One region of the Nitratidesulfovibrio sp. genome, then DNA from elsewhere that is predicted to be linked to it. Evidence: predicted binding sites of a transcription regulator. Region 1 holds the regulator's gene; each other region holds the start of a gene.

Region 1 (5,303 bases):
AAGGCCCTGGCCCGCTACGTGACCACCACCAACGGCGGTCACGGTGCCGTGCGCGAAGCCATCCGCTTTCTGCTGGTGGAGCAGGGGGTGCTGGACCGCATGCTGGAAAGCTGGCCGGAGCAGGCATGAGACGCCGTACGCTGTTGATCCTGCTGCTGGTGGCACTGCTTGTCGGCGGGGCCGCCGCGTGGCGCTGGCAGGGCGGAATGCGCCAGGCGCTGGAATCGGCCATTTCCGGCGGCGTTACCGATGCCACCACGCTGGAAGAGGCGGTGGGTGTGGCCATGAAGGGTATCGAGCTGGTGCAGGGCGAAAAGGGCATTGAACTGTGGCGGCTGAAGGCCACTTGGGCCCAGTTGCGCCAGAGCAACAACGCCATCGACGTGGACAGGCCCGACCTTGTCTACCAGATGGACGGCGGCAGGCAGCTGCGCATCGTGGCCAGGAAGGGCGAAGTGCAGCAGCAGATACAGATGATGCGCATGTGGGACGATGTGCATGCCACCCACGACCGCCATGAACTGTTTGCCAGGCTTATGGTGTACAACGGCACCAGCCGGACCATGTATTTTCCCGAAGGCGCCCGCATAGAGGGGCAGAGCCTTTCGGGCAACGCCACTAGGCTGGAATGGGACATGGCCAGCGACGTGCTGCGCGGCAGCGACGGCGTGTCCATGCTGCTTGTTCCTCGTTCGGGCGGCGTGAACGGCGAGCCCGCTACGGACAAGGCCGCGACCACCAGGGCGACTTCGGTCAGGACCGGACAGGCGCAGGACGCCCGCAAGGCAGCCGCCCCCACTCCCCCGCAGAAAAAGGCCGCCGCGCAAAAGAAGACCGCGCAGAAGGTGCCGGACAAGAAGTCGTCGGGCAAGAAGTCGCCGGACAAGAAGTCATCCGACCAAACGTCACCGGACAAGAAGTCAGCGGCCCCCAAGGCCGCGCGGCGGGACGCGGGCGCATCCAAGCCAACCAAGCAGGAGAACAGGCAATGAGACATACCGGCATCCGCTCCGCGCTGTGCGTGGCGCTGCTGTTGACCTTTTCGGCCCCCGCCGTGGCGGCTGACGCCAAATCGGCCACCGAGGTGCGTCGTGACGTGCCCACCGCCGTCAAGTCCGACCGCATGCAGTACGACGCCAAGGGCCAGGTAGTGGTCTTCGAGGGTGATGTGTACGTCCAGCGGCCCGACTTCGAGATGTGGGCCGAAAAGATTACCCTGCACCTTCGCAAGAAGGCGGCCAAGTCCGGCAAGGCAGGGGCAGGGCAGGGTGCGGAAGCGTCTGGCACTTCGGGCACTTCGGGCGCTTCTGGCGGGACGGGGGCGGGTGGCCCAGGTGGGATGGACGCGGGCGAGATCGACCGCATGGTGGCCGAGCGCAACGTGCGCATGAAGCGCGATACCCGTACCGGCGAATGCGAGAAGGCCACCTACACCGTGGACAACGCCGTGCTGGTCATGGAAGGCAACCCCGTGCTGCACGAGGGCGAGAACAGCATCAAGGGCGACATCATCACCTTCTACACCCGCGAGAACCGCAGCGAAGTGCGCGGCACCTCCACCAAGCGGGTGCAGGCGGTGTTCACCTCGTCCGGCGACGTGAACCCCCTTGGCGAATCCAGGGATAACGGCAAGGACGCCAAGCCCGCTTCCAAGGACCCCAAGGACGTCAACGACACCAGGGACGCCTCCACGGGCGATGCCACCTCCAAGGGGGCTGCCCAGTGAGCTCGATGCTGCGCGGCGAGGACCTGCACAAACAGTTCGGCCAGCGCGAGGTGGTGCGCGGCGTATCGCTGACGGTGACCCAGGGCGAGACCGTGGGGCTGCTTGGCCCCAACGGCGCGGGCAAGACCACCACGTTCTACATGCTCATCGGCATCATCAAGCCGACATCGGGACGGGTCGAGCTTGATGGCCGCGACATCGCCGACTGGCCCCTGCACGAACGGGCACGGGTGGGACTGAGCTACCTGCCGCAGGAAAGCTCCATCTTCCGTCGGCTCACCGTGCGCCAGAACCTTCAGATGATTCTCGAACACACCGGGCTTTCCAGGGCGCAGCAGAAGGAACGCAGCGACATGCTGCTGGAGGACTTCGGCATCACCCACCTGGCCGATTCCGTGGCCCTGCATCTTTCCGGCGGCGAACGACGACGGCTGGAGATCGCCCGGTCCATGATCCGCGAGCCCAAGTTCATCCTGCTGGACGAACCGTTCGCGGGCATCGACCCGCTGGCCGTGGACGACATCCAGCAGCTCATCACCGGCCTGCGCAACCGGGGCATCGGGGTGCTCATTTCCGACCACAACGTGCGGGAAACCCTGCACATTTGCGACAGGGCCTATCTGGTGCACCAGGGCGAGGTGATACTGGAAGGCACCCCAGCTCATATCGTGGACAATCCGCGCGCGCGGGATGTGTATCTGGGCGAAGGCTTTTCGCTGTAACGACTGCCGGTTTCACGTCCTGCCAGGCAAATGCGCAAGGGGCCACCCCTTCCATGTTCACGGCGCCTTCCGCATTTGCGGGGGCGCCGTGTCCGTTGGAGGCAGCGCCTTCGACAGGCGATTGCGGACAGGGGGCGCAAGGGGCCGCCGATGGTTTGCGACGTGTTGGCGACAGCGGTTGCATACTTCTTGCTTCTATGGCATGGTTTCCCTAACCTCTTGGGGAAGGGAACACATTTCCACAGTGGGCCGTTTCTTGCTTGCCGTCGCGCACCTCGTCGCGTCGTCATCTCGTTCGGCCTCAACGCAAGGTTACAGGATCCCGGCGCAGGGCCATACGGTCTCGACGCAGGGTCATAGGGGTTGCCCACGCATGGCATTGGAACTCAGGCAACAGCTCAAGCTCACCCAGCAGCTGGTGATGACGCCGCAACTGCAACAGGCCATCCGGCTGTTGCAGCTTTCGCGACTGGAGCTTGTCGAGACGGTGCAGCAGGAGATGCTGGAAAACCCGTTTCTGGAGGAAGCCCAGGACGAGGCGCCCCAGGTCGAGGTGCCCGACCCGCGCGAAGCCGCCACCGCAGCTGCCGACGTTGCCTACGACCGCGAAATCGCACGCGATGCCGACTGGGAAGATTACCTGGGCGACTTTGCCAGCACCAGCCGCCAGTCCACGGTGCGCGAATCGGAAATGCCCGAGGAGATGACCTCGTTCGAGGCCCGCTACGCCGCCAAGCCCTCGCTTGAAGGGCACCTGATGTGGCAGTTGCGCCTGTCCTCGCTTACCGAGCGCCAGAAGGACATCGGCGAGGTGATCATCGGCAACATCGCTTCCTCGGGCTACCTGCATGCCACGGTGGACGACATCGCCGAAATGGCGGGCGTGGCCCCAGCCGAGGTGGAGCCCGTGCTGCATGCCGTGCAGCGCTTCGACCCCGTGGGAGTGTCCGCGCGCACGGCGCAGGAATGCCTGCTGGTGCAGATCGAGATGCTGGGCTACACGCGCGACAGGGTGCTTGTGGAACTGGTGCGCGACCACCTGGAAGATCTGGAAAAGCGCCGCTACAAGCCGCTCTTGCGCAAGTTCCGCCTGACCATGGAGGACCTGAAGGAGTACCTGGACCTCATCCAGACCCTGGACCCCATGCCCGGCGCCAGCTACGGCGGCGGCGACCCCCAGTTCGTCAGCCCCGACGTGTACGTCTACAAGTACGACGACGATTTCATCATCATGCTCAACGAGGACGGCCTGCCGCACCTGCAACTGAGCACCATGTACGAGCGGTCCGCCGCAGCGGCCGCATCCGCGGGCGAACGCGAATATTTCCAGGAAAAGATGCGCTCTGCCTCGTGGCTCATCAAGAGCCTGTACCAGCGCCAACGCACGCTGTACAAGGTTGTGGAATCCATCGTGAAGTATCAGCGCGGCTTTTTCGAGGACGGGGTTTCGCGCCTGAAACCGCTCATCCTCAAGGATATCGCCGACGACATCGGCATGCACGAATCCACCGTCAGCCGCATCACCACCAGCAAGTACGTGGCCACACCGCACGGCATCATGGAGTTGAAGTTTTTCTTCAACAGCGCGCTGGATCTGGACGACGGCAGCCAGGTGGGTTCCGAAAGCGTCAAGGCCCTGATCAAGAAGCTGATCAGCGGCGAAGACCCGCACGACCCCCTGAGCGACGAGCGCATCGGCGAAATTTTGAAGGAACAGCTCAAAGTCAATATTGCCCGCCGGACCGTTGCGAAGTATCGTACTGCCATGGACATTCCCTCCTCTTCCAAGCGGAAGGAGCTGTTCTGACGGTCCGAGGCCCGCGCCAGACCATGCGCGTGGCGGCATCCGTCTTCTGCGGCGCACCCGGCAACCGCACCCAGCGTGCGTGCCGCGCGCCGCTTTCCCCCTCTCACCACAGGAGGAGCGTATGAACATCGCCTTCACCTTCAAGAATTTCGAACCCTCCGACCACCTGAAGAAGTACGCCCGCCGTCGTCTTGAAAAGCTTGGCCGGTTCGTCGGCAAATCCGCCCTGGAAATGCAGGTGAACCTTTCCGTCGACAAGTTCCGTCACAAGGCGGAAGTGCAGATGGCTGGCGACGGCTTTACCTTCTCCGCCGTCGAACAGTCCGAAGACATGTACGCCACCATCGACCTGGTGCTGGAAAAGCTGGAATCCCAGCTGCGCAAGCAGATGGAAAAGCTGAAGGACCGCCGCCGTTCCGTCCAGTCCGACAAGTTGGGCAAGCTGGGCAAGGGCATTGACGTGTTCACCTTCGGCACCGTGGGCGAAGGCGAGGAGCGAACCATCACCGGTACCGACCACTTCGCCCCCAAGCCCATGCACGTGGACGAGGCAGCCATGCAGCTTGACCAGGGCGACAACGAGTTCCTGGTGTTCCTGAACGCCGAAGTGGAACGCGTCAACATCATCTACCGGCGTCGCAACGGCGATTTCGGCCTTATCGATCCGGTCGTCTAGGCACCATACATGAGGCTTTCGGAGTATCTTCAAGATGATCTGATCCTGTCCGAGCTCTCCGCCAGCACCAAGAAAGAGGTGCTGGCGGAACTCGTGCAGGCCGTGGTGCGGCGGCATCCCGAAGTGGATGCCGCCGTTGCGCTGGGCGTGTTGCAGGACCGCGAGTCGCTGGGCACCACCGGCATCGGCGACGGGGTGGCCATACCCCACGGCAAGCTGGTGAACATCAACGACATCGTGGTGGCCGTGGGGCGCAGCGTGCCGGGCATCGACTTCGACGCGCTGGACATGAAACCCTGTCACCTCTTTTTCCTGGTACTGGCACCGGAACAGGTGGCGGGCATGCATTTGCGCATCCTGGCCCACATCTCC
Region 2 (5,303 bases), on a different contig from region 1:
AAAGTCCGGCGGAACACCCCGGTCAGGCGGCGCAGGTTGCGCACCACCAGCACGCGGAACACCACGTTGGCCGAAGAAAAGAAGATCAGCGCGCACACGATGAGAAAGGCGAAATAGGTGGTGATGGACTGGCGCAGGTGCGACACCGCATCGGAAACCGGCACGCCCACGTAGTCCAGCCCGGCGATGCCATCCAGTTCCTGCCCGAAGCCCCTGTCGCCGTACATTTCCACCAGTTGCGGCGGGGCGTCCGCCGGGTCGCCGTGGCAGACCATGCACGGAGCGGAAAAGGCCACCGGACGGGCGATGACATAGTACTGCCTGCCGCCCACCGTGTCGTAGCCGGTCCACAGCGATTGTTCCGGATGCAGGCGGAAGTGACTGATCAGCCCCCGTTCGTGGGGGGTGGCCTCGAAGGACGGATTGCGCGCGCCCATGGCCACGCGGCGGTAGATGTGCCCCGCGCCGTCACTGTCCATGCGGTCCATGACCTGACGCGAGATGTACGACGAGGACATGGCCTCGATGATGAATTCGCCGGGGTGGGTTTCCATCATGCGCGGGCGCAGCGCCTCGCGCACGAACCCCTGGATGGCGTCGATCTGCGAGAAGACCAGGCGGGCCTTTGCGTGCACCTCTTCTTCCAGCACCGTGCGCAGATGCATGTACAGCACCGTGGCAAACAGCCCGCCCAGGCCGATGACCGCCACGGCCAGACCGGCAAGGAACTTGTGTTGCAGGGTGTGCGGTTTTGGAATGTACATGGGCGGGAACGGCCGGAGGCTCCGACCGCCTCGTTGTGATGTGGGGGTGCGTCAGCCTAGCCGCCGCCATGGCCCCCGTCAAGAAACACCGGACACGCCGAAAGCCCCGGGCCTGCGCGGCCCGCCGGGAAGGCCGCCAGCCGGAAGCCTGCGGCCTTGCGGTTTCAGTTGGCCGTACCGGAGGCTCCGGATGCGGGTACGGCTGCCACGGGCCTGCCAGCCGGGCTGGCCGCCTCCTGTGCCCCGCCACGCCCGGCCACCGTGGGCCCCGTGGGGGTAAACCGCCAGGTGGAGCGGGAATTGATTTCCGCCTGCTGCGACATCTCGACATCGGTGTAGTACAGCTGCCCGCTGCGGATGCCGTAGATGTCCTGCACCTCGCCATAGTGCTGCAACGCGGGCAGGTGCGCCACAACGAGCGGACCGGCAACGAAAAACAACACCCACAGCACCGCCACGGAAACGCCAAGGGCGGCAAGCCGCCCAATGATGGTATGACCCAACGCTTGTCGCATGAAGGCTCCCTGAAGGGGGAGCCCGCCCCCGCGGAAAGGGACGGGCTCCGACATGTCCCCTAGATCTTTGCGGTTATCTCGGGGAACACGATGTAGAACATGACGTAGGCCATGGCCAGGGTAAGCACCAGGTTGAAGCTCTGGCCGCACACGTACAGGATGAGCGGCTTGCCGCCCTTGAAGTAGTGGGCCAGTTCGCGGAAGTTGGTGGCAAGGCCGATGGCGGTGAAGGCCAAGCAGAAGAACCAGCCGCGCGCGGAGGCGGTAAGGCCCTTCAGCACGCCCTGGTCAAGCAGGGCCTTGCCCATGTCCGGGCCAAGGCTGCCGCTGATCAGCGAGAAGACGATCGACGCGGCCAGGAAGCCCAGCACGAACTTGGGGAAGCGGTGCCAGATTTCGCCCACGCCCACGGAATGCCCCTCGCGGCATTCCACGCGGGTGCACCAGTACACGGCCACGCCGAAGGCGGTGACGCCGATCAGCACGTTCTGGATCATCTTGATGGTGGCGGCCACGTACAGGGCCTTTTCACCCAGGAAGGCACCCGCAGCGGCCACCGCGCCGGTGGCGTCGATGGTGCCGCCCATCCAGGCGCCGCCGAGAATCTGCGGCATGTCCACGGCCTTGATGAAGGCGGGCATGGCAATCATCATGATGGCGGTGAACACCAGCGAAAGACCTATGGAAAGGGTCAGTTCCTCTTTCTTGGCCCGGCACGCGGCGGCGGTGGCGATGGCGGCAGAGGTGCCGCACACCGACATGTCGGCCGAGATGACCACGTTCAGGGTCTTGGATTCCATCTTCAGGATGCGCTGGCCGAAGATGAAGGTGCAGATGAGCACGATGGGGGTGACCACCCAGGCCACGAAGATGCCGGGAATGCCGATGGCGATGATCTTGTCGAACAGCACTTCGGCGCCCAGCAGCACAAGGCCGGTCTTGATGAAGTATTCCACTTCCAGGGCGGGTTTGATCCACTTGGGCGTGCCCACGGTGTTGGCGATGAGCATGCCGATGATGATGGCCCACGCCTCGGTGCCGATGCCCCAGTACTTCATGGTGGCCTGGCTGCCCATCATGGTGGCCAGGCACGCCACCGCGAACACGCCGATGAAGCCCATCAGGAAGCCGGGTACCGACTTGCCCATGAACTTCATGCCGATGGCGAAGAACAGGCCCATGCCCACCATGAGCAACGGCAGGCTGGTCAGCAGGTTCATGGGCTTGGACTTGGCCTTGTCGGCGGCGGACTTGGCCTTGGCGGCAGCGGCGCGCCATTCGGCGATCTTGGCCTTGGCCCCGTCGTTCAGGCTGGCGTCGGCAAAGGCGGCGTCGGCTGCGGCCGTCTCGGCGGCCACGGCGGCGGCCAGGGCGGCATCGGCCTTGGTCTTGGCTTCCACGGCCTTCTCGGCATTGGCGGCGGCCTTGGCGTCGGCGGCTTCCTTGCTCACGTGGAAGGAATCGAGGGGATTGTCGCTCCACCCGCCCGGGGTCTTCAGGAAGGCGGAAATGGCCTTGCCGGTGGGGCTGTCCATGGCCTTGACCTTGGACTTGTCATCCTGGGCCTTGTAGTAGGCAAGGGTCTTGAACGGGGCGCGCTGCGCCTCGGCGGCCATGACGGCGTTGGCCTTGGCGATCTTTTCGCCGTATTCCGCCGGGGGATTCAGCAGGTAGACGCAAATGCCCGCGATGATGATGGCGAAGCCGAGCCAGATGGCCCAGTAATCTTCCTTGGTCCACAGGTCGGACAGGCGCGAGTGCCCGTGGTCGACGACGACGTTGTTGTCGTTGGTTGCCATGCTAAAGTGCTCCTCCTTGCGGTTTGCCACCTCCGCCGGCAGTGCGGAGGGCGTGCGCACCCTCTTAATCAAGAGGCGTGCCAGACCGCCCGGAAAGCATCTTTCGTTCTATCCCGGCATGTTACAGAACACCCTCGTCGCCCGATGTGAAAACAAAAGTTATCAACGCAAACTCATCTTTGCATGCCTTGGTGCCTCCACGGGTATGCAACGCAAACGGGCCGCCCCGAAGGACGGCCCGTGATCTGCGGCATGCAGCGGCCCCATGACCGGCCAAGCGACCGGAAACGGACTGGGGGACAGGGTGGCGGAGACGGAGCGGTGCTCAGTCTTCGCGGGGGGGGCGGCGCTTGCCGTCCGAGCGGCACTTGCCGCACACCCCGAACAGGTACATGCGGTGCGAGGTCAGCACGTAGCCGTGGCGGCGCGCCAGGTCTTCCTGCAACCGCTCTATCTCGTCGTCCAGCACCTCGATGTTCTCTCCGCAGGCTTCGCAGATGAGATGGTCGTGGTGCTTGCTGCCGTACTTCTGCTCGTAACGGGCCACTCCGTCGCCGAAGTGCACTTCCTTGGCCAGGCCGGAATCGCACAGCAACTTCATGGTGCGGTACACCGTGGCCTGGCCCACGGAAGGATCCGTGGCCTTCACCCGCTCGTACAGTTCCTCGGTGGTCAGGTGACCGCCCGCGCTCATGAACACCTCGACGATGAGCATGCGCTGCGGCGTTACCTTCAGGCCGTTGCGGGCGATGTACTCGTGAAACACGTCTATGGCTTGCTTCATGGGTTTCCTCGCGATGTGGGGCGTGGTCTGGCTGTTCCTATACCGTGTGACCGGCCAGCGCAACAGGGCCGTTGCGTTGGCGGGAACAACGGCGCCCGCCACAGACCGGCCAGAGCCCACGGATTAGAGCACCCGCTCCACGCGCCACCCCTTCTCCCCGGCCACGCGTTCCAGCGCGGCACCGCCCAGTACCGCCACCCGGCCCGTGCGGGCCGCCTCGGCCATGACCTCGGCCAGGGCGCGGAAGTGGTCGTTGGTGGTGGAAAGGATTTCGTCGCGCATCTGCTGGCGTGCCGCCTCGGAATCACCGACCAGGCTGCGGTACAGCGCGGCGGAGCCCTTGGCGTCGGGCAGCATGTGCCTGTCCACGTCGCCGATGGCACCCACGATGGCATTGGCCAGTTCCGTGGACGACAGCGAGACGCGGCGCAGGTAGTCCGCCGTGGCGTCGTACACGTCCAGCGTGGCGGCCACGTTGGGGTCGCGGTACGAAACCTGGGTCAGCAGGCCGCTGGCCCGGTCAAAGGCGCAGAACGCGCCGTAGGCCCCGCCCTGCACGCGCACCCTGTCCCACAGGAAGGCCATGCGCAGGTGCTTGAACACCACGTTGGCCGACCCGTGATAGGTGTAGCCAAGGCCGTACAGGTCCGCCGCCTTGCCCACGTAGTTGACCTGGGCGGGCATGACCAGCGCCTCGGCCTCTGCCGGGGTGCCGTGGAAGTGCCACCCGGCCACCGCAGACGCGGCAGGCGCATCGGGCAGCGCGGCGGCAAGGGTGGCGGCCGGGCCGGACACCATGCTCGCGCCCTCGGCATTGGCGGTAAGGTTCATCAGGCAGCCGGAACGGCGCACCACAAGGGCGCGCAGTGCCGCAAGGTCGGCCAGCACGCCGTCCCAGTCCTTTTCCAGACGTTCCGCAAGGGTGCGCAGGAAGGCCAGGTACGACACGCCGGAGGTGGCCTCGTCCAGCCAGCCCGCCGCATTGTAGCCCGCGCGCAGCCGGGCCATGACGATGCCGTGGCCGGACGGCACCAGCACGTGCTCCTGGCGGGCCTTTTCTTCCAGCACCATGCGCTGGAAGCGCTCGCGGTCGTCGAATTTCGCTTCCAGCAGCACTTCGGACAGCAGGTCGTACAGCGCGGGCACGTTGTCGAAGGTGGCCTTGCCGTGCACCACCAGTTGCGCCACGGGCTGCCGCGCGCCCAGGGTGGTGGCGAACAGCGTATCCGCATCCATGCCGCCGGTCTTGCGGGCGATGCGCATGCCAAGGTCCACGAAGTCGCGCTTGGTGGTGCCCATTTCGAACAGGGCGCGCCCGAACAGCGGCACCAGGGGCACCAGGGAAGCGGGCACGGTCGAAAGGTCGAACAGGGTTTCGGTGTAGGCGATGCCCGAGGTGTCCAGGTCGTGGAACAGCACGGGCACGGCGCCCGCCTGCCTG
Region 3 (5,303 bases), on a different contig from region 1:
AAGGAAAACAAGCCTGCCATGACGGGAGTATACTCTTATCGTATTCGACCGGAATGGCAGGTGAAGTTTGACGCAGCCAACGGGCGAAAGGACCATTTGGAGGCAGCCCTTAGCGCTTCAGCTGGACAGCAGTCTGCAACATGGTGTCCGACGTCTGGATGGCCTTGGAGTTCATTTCGTAGGCGCGCTGGCCCACGATCATGTTCACCATCTCGTCCACCACCTCGACGTTGGACATTTCCAGAAAGCCCTGGGCAATGGTGCCCACGTTGTCTTCGCCGGGCACCCCTTCCACCGCCTCGCCCGATGCTTCGGACGGGACGTACAGGTTGCGCCCCCGCGCATCGAGACCCGCCGGGTTGATGAAGGTGTAGAGGGGGATGTCGGCCTCGGCCAGGGCGTCACCGTTCGTGTCGAGGGCGGAGATGTGTCCGTTTTCCGTCACCGTGATGTTCTTGGTTTCGGCGGGCACGGTGAATTCCGGCTGCAGGGTGTAGCCGTTGGCGGTCACCACCACCCCGTCCTGGTTCAGCTTGAACGCGCCCGCGCGGGTGTAGGCGTCTTCGCCGTTCACCTGCACCAGAAAGAAGCCGTCGCCTTCGATGGCGAGGTCCAGCGAGTTGCCGGTGTTGGAATAGTCGCCCTGGGTAAAGAACTTGTGCACCGTGGTGGGACGCACGCCCATACCCACCTGAATGCCGGTGGGAATGCGGTTGTCACCCTCGGTGGCGGCACCGGCGATGCGCATGTTCTGGTACATGAGGTCCTCGAACTCCGCGCGGCTTTTCTTGAAGCTCGTGGTATTCACGTTCGCGAGGTTGTTGGAAATCACGTCGATGTTGAGCTGCTGGGCCACCATGCCGGTGGCGGCCGTCCAGAGTGAACGCATCATGGTCGTTGTCTCCTTGCAAGGAGGTTGATTCCGTCAGTTGTCCGGCGGTGATTGCCCGCCGGTCAGGTGCTTGCAAACCGGATGCCGGATGCAATCGGGGCTTTCCAGCGGGCGGCAACAGGGCGGCCTGCATCAAGCTCTTGTTCCGAATTAGGGTTTTCGTTCGTTGGCGAGGAAAACGAGCCTGTCATGAGGGAGTGCCTCAGCCGTTAAGTGAGCGAAGCGAACTTTACGGATGAGGACCGCAGCGCGTACTCTTGTTGTATTCGACCGAGCCTTAGCCGTTAGGCGAGCGCACAGCGCGAGTCTTACAGATAAGGACAGCAAAGCCATGACAGGCGAAGTTTGACCGCGTTGCGCACGATGTCCGTAGGACTCGCGAACTCGTCCAACGGCCACGCTTCGCGCCCTTCGGGTCGGACGCCAACGGGCGAAAGGACAATTCGGAACCACGCCCTAGACCTTCTTGCCCACCTTCTGGGTCGCCTCCCGGTCTATGGAATCCGTGGTCTGCATCACCTTCTGGTAGGCTTCGAACTGCCGTTGGGCTTCGATCATGTTCACCATTTCGGAGACCACCTCGACGTTGGACGCTTCCAGGTAGCCCTGGGCCACGTAGGCCCCTTCTGCGGGCACCTCGCCCGCGTTGGAACCGGGCCGCAGCCGGTACATGTTGCCGCCCAGCTTTTCCAGGGCGGTCAGGTCGTTCACGGTGACCATGTTCAACTGGCCCACCAGGGCGCCGCCCGCGAATATCTGCCCGTCGTCGGATATCTGCACTTCCTCGCCGGGCGGCAGGGCTATGTCGCCTCCGTCGCCCTGCACCGCGTGGCCCATGGCGGTCACCAACTGGCCGTCGGCGGTCTGGATGAAGTTGCCGTTGCGGGTGTAGAATTCGCCCTCAGGGGTGCGCACCTTGAAAAAGGCGTTGCCGGACACGGCCACGTCCAGCGGGTTGCCGGTGTAGCGCATGCTGCCCTGCTCGAAGTCGGTGTGGGCCACGGCTATGCGCGGCCTGGCCACGTGCATGGGCTCCGGAAAGAGCTTCTTCGAACGCACGTTGGCTATGGGCTCCATGATCTGGTCGTGGGCGAACAGTTGCATGGTATCCTTGAAGGATATGACGTCGCGCTTGTAGCCCGTGGTGTTCACGTTCGCGAGATTGTTCGAGATGTTGTTCATGCGGTGCTCGTTGGTGAGCGCGCCGAACAGGCTCGACAACATGCCTTCTTGCATGCGTGCCTCCTTGCGGGCATGCTGCCCGCGCCGGTGGCTTTGCAAGGCATGGGCCACACCAGCAAACATGCGTCATTCCGGTGCGTGGCGACGCATGCGCCCTGCCCTGCACGCACCACGCACGGGCCATACCGACGGAACAACGACGGTCATCCACCCCGCCCGCTTTCCCGTGTGCACCGCGTACCGCGCGCAAGCCGCGCCACTCCCCGCGCCATCTCCTGTTGACAGACCTCCGGGTCCATACTATACATTCGCGTCTTGACAGAAGCGGCCGCCGATATTCCTCTGGAATCGCTTCACGGAGCGCCACGCCTTACCGCTCCACGGCAACGCCGCTTCGACATCCTGAGGGCCGTACGCGGCCATTCCGGGTGGCCTTTCGGCCCCCTTTTTTTTTGCTGCGGCTCCGCCGCCCACGACAACGGACGTTACCCCGCATCATGAGCACGCATCCCCTTCGCGACGCCGTCGCCGCCATCGCCACGCCCCTGGCCGACGCCCTGGGCATTGCCCTGTGGGGCATCGAGATCCTTGACGGGGGGCGCATGGTGCTGCGTGTGTACGTGGACGCCAGGCCCGGCATGCCCGCCCCGGAAGCAACGCCTGCCGACGGCGAAGCCCCCGAAACGGCCGAAGGCGCCACCCCCGAACACGTGACGATAGACCAGTGCGCCCGCCTTTCGCGCCAGCTTGGCCTTGCCCTGGACGTGGAAGACGTGGTCCGCGACGCCTACGTGCTCGAAGTGTCCTCGCCTGGGCTGGAACGTCCCTTCTTCGAGGCCGCCCAGATGGTCCCCTACGTGGGGCGCACCATCGAACTCACCCTTGCGGTGCCCCACCCGGAATGGCCGGGCCGCCGCAAGTTCCGGGGAGTGATCACGCGGGTTGAAGACGACACCCTTACCTTTCTGCCCGACACCGCGCCCCGCCCCGACGAAGACCCCGCCCCCCTCAGCGTGGCGTGGGACGACGTGAAGAAGGCGAACCTCGTTCACATTTTTCCCGACACGACCCGGCCCCAGCCCGGCGGCAAGACCGGCCAGCGCAAGAAGGCGCAGCCCAAGAAGCCCGCACGCGGCGGCGCGCCGCACGACGACACCACGGACTAGGCCACCGATCCGGAGGAGTACCCATGAGCCTGGAACTCAAGAAGGCCATCGACCAGATCAGCAAGGACAAGGGCCTTGACCGCGACATGCTGATCGACACCCTGGAGGAAGCCGTCCGCACCTCCGTGGCCCGCAAGTTCGGCGACGAGATGGACGCCGAAGTCAGCTACAATGACGAGACCGGCGAAATCGACGTCTATCAGTTCAAGATCGTCGTGACGAAGGTCGAGAACCCCAACAGCGAAATTTCGCTCGAGGACGCGCGCGCCCACGACCCCAGCGTACAGCTGGACGACGAAATGGGCTTTCGCGTGAAGATCGAGGATCTTGGCCGCATCGCCGCCCAGTCGGCCAAGCAGGTGATCATCCAGCGCATGCGCGACGCAGAGCAGGAGATCATCTACGAGGAATACAAGGACCGCCGGGGCGAGATTGTCAGCGGCATCATCCAGCGCCGCGACAAGGCCGGGTGGATCATCAACCTTGGCCGCACCGAAGCGCTGCTGCCCAAGGAAGAACAGATCCCGCGCGAACATTACAAGCGCGGCGACCGGGTGCAGGCCATCCTCATCGACGTGCGCAAGGAAGGACGCGGCCCGCAGGTCATCGTTTCCCGCGCGCACCGCGACTACATGGCGGCCCTGTTCCGCCGTGAAGTGCCCGAGGTGGACGACGGCACCGTGCAGATCATGGGCGTTTCCCGCGACCCCGGCAGCCGCGCCAAGGCCGCCGTCATGTCGCGCGACCGCGACGTGGATCCGGTGGGCGCGTGCGTCGGCATTCGCGGTTCGCGCATCCAGAACATCGTGCAGGAAATGCGCGGCGAGCGCATCGACATCGTGGTCTGGAGCCCGGACATCGCCACCTACGCCCGCAATGCCCTGTCGCCCGCGGTGATTTCTCGCATCGTGGTGGACGAGGAAGAGAACCTGCTCGAAGTCATCGTGCCGGACGACCAGCTTACCAACGCCATCGGCCGCAAGGGCCAGAACGTGAAGCTGGCCGCGAAGCTGCTGGGCTGGAAGATAGATATCTACACCGAAACCCGCTACAACGAGGCCAACGCCATCGGACGCGGGCTCGAACAGATCGCCAGCGTCGCCGAAATCTCCATCGAACAGTTCATCGCGGCAGGGTTCCAGTCCATCGAACGCCTGCGCGAGGCCGACGACGAGGAACTTTCCTCGGCGCTGGGCCTTGCGCCCGGCAAGATCGCGGACCTGCGCGCGGCCATCAACTTCCTTGCGCCCCAGGTGCAGGACGAGGCCGACGCGGAAGCCGGGCCGGAGGCGGAAGCCGCCCCCGAGACCCCGCAGGACACCGTGCAGGAATCCGCACAGGACCAGGGCGAAGGAACCGAAGCCGAAGCGAAAGAATAGTACGCGGATGGATGACGCCATCCGCGGGAAGCACATACCATTACGCACCTGCGTCATATGCAGGCGCCGCTTTGCAAAGCGCGAGCTTCTGCGGTACGTCCCCCCGACGGACACCGCCGGGGCGGGGGTAAGCCCCGTTCCGGATGAAAGGCAGATACTGCCTGGACGCGGGTTCTACGTATGCGAAAGCCCCGAATGCCGGGAGCGATTCCGGAAGTTCGGAGGCTGGCGAAGGAAGCGCAAGGGGGTTCAGGAATGACCGACGACAAGACCAGGGTGAAGGACCTGTCCACGGAGCTGGGCGTGTCCACCAAAGATCTGCTCCACACGCTGCGTGATCTCGACATACCGGCCAAGAGCGTGATGACCACGCTCACCGCCGACGAGGTCACCCGCGTACGCGAACGCCATCAGGGCCAGACCGCCGAAGCGGGCGTTGACCGCAAGGTGGTGCAGCCCGGCGTCATCGTGCGCCGCAGACGCCGCGACGGCGAAGAGGGCGAAGCCCCCGCGCGTCGTGGTGCCGATGAGCGCGAAGCCGAGACCGCCGATGCCGGTGCCCCCGTGGCCGCCAGGGCCGAAGCGCCCGTGCCGCCCGCGCCGCCCGCGACTGACGAACGGCCCACCCGTGCCGCCCGCGCCGAAGCCCCCGCGGCGCCCGAGGCACGTGCTGCCGCGCCCGCC

What was found. The regulator sigma-54, encoded in region 1, starts transcription at its own class of promoters, with help from an activator protein. The targets are predictions, from matches to a motif close to CTGGCACGGNNNNTGCTT.
Region 2: ABWO17_RS01050 (YeiH family protein) is a predicted target of sigma-54. The motif match lies at 3,145-3,162, and genes of this name have one in related genera.
Region 3: flgF (flagellar basal-body rod protein FlgF) is a predicted target of sigma-54. The motif match lies at 2,173-2,190, and genes of this name have one in related genera.

What each region holds. Positions count from the first base shown of each region.
Region 1 covers NZ_JBDXXH010000002.1:650,095-655,397, reverse strand. Annotated here, with positions in the region: gene ABWO17_RS05885 (KdsC family phosphatase) at 1-129, shown strand, start outside; gene lptC (LPS export ABC transporter periplasmic protein LptC) at 126-992, shown strand; gene ABWO17_RS05875 (LptA/OstA family protein) at 989-1,726, shown strand; gene lptB (LPS export ABC transporter ATP-binding protein) at 1,732-2,448, shown strand; gene rpoN (RNA polymerase factor sigma-54) at 2,822-4,255, shown strand; gene hpf (ribosome hibernation-promoting factor, HPF/YfiA family) at 4,377-4,931, shown strand; gene ABWO17_RS05855 (PTS sugar transporter subunit IIA) at 4,941-5,303, shown strand, end outside.
Region 2 covers NZ_JBDXXH010000001.1:257,811-263,113, reverse strand. Annotated here, with positions in the region: gene ABWO17_RS01060 (c-type heme family protein) at 1-764, opposite strand, end outside; gene ABWO17_RS01055 (hypothetical protein) at 929-1,279, opposite strand; gene ABWO17_RS01050 (YeiH family protein) at 1,339-3,078, opposite strand; gene ABWO17_RS01045 (Fur family transcriptional regulator) at 3,404-3,862, opposite strand; gene ABWO17_RS01040 (insulinase family protein) at 3,986-5,303, opposite strand, start outside.
Region 3 covers NZ_JBDXXH010000003.1:131,794-137,096, reverse strand. Annotated here, with positions in the region: gene flgG (flagellar basal-body rod protein FlgG) at 110-892, opposite strand; gene flgF (flagellar basal-body rod protein FlgF) at 1,349-2,128, opposite strand; gene rimP (ribosome maturation factor RimP) at 2,572-3,240, shown strand; gene nusA (transcription termination factor NusA) at 3,264-4,619, shown strand; gene ABWO17_RS06495 (YlxR family protein) at 4,627-4,878, shown strand; gene infB (translation initiation factor IF-2) at 4,875-5,303, shown strand, end outside.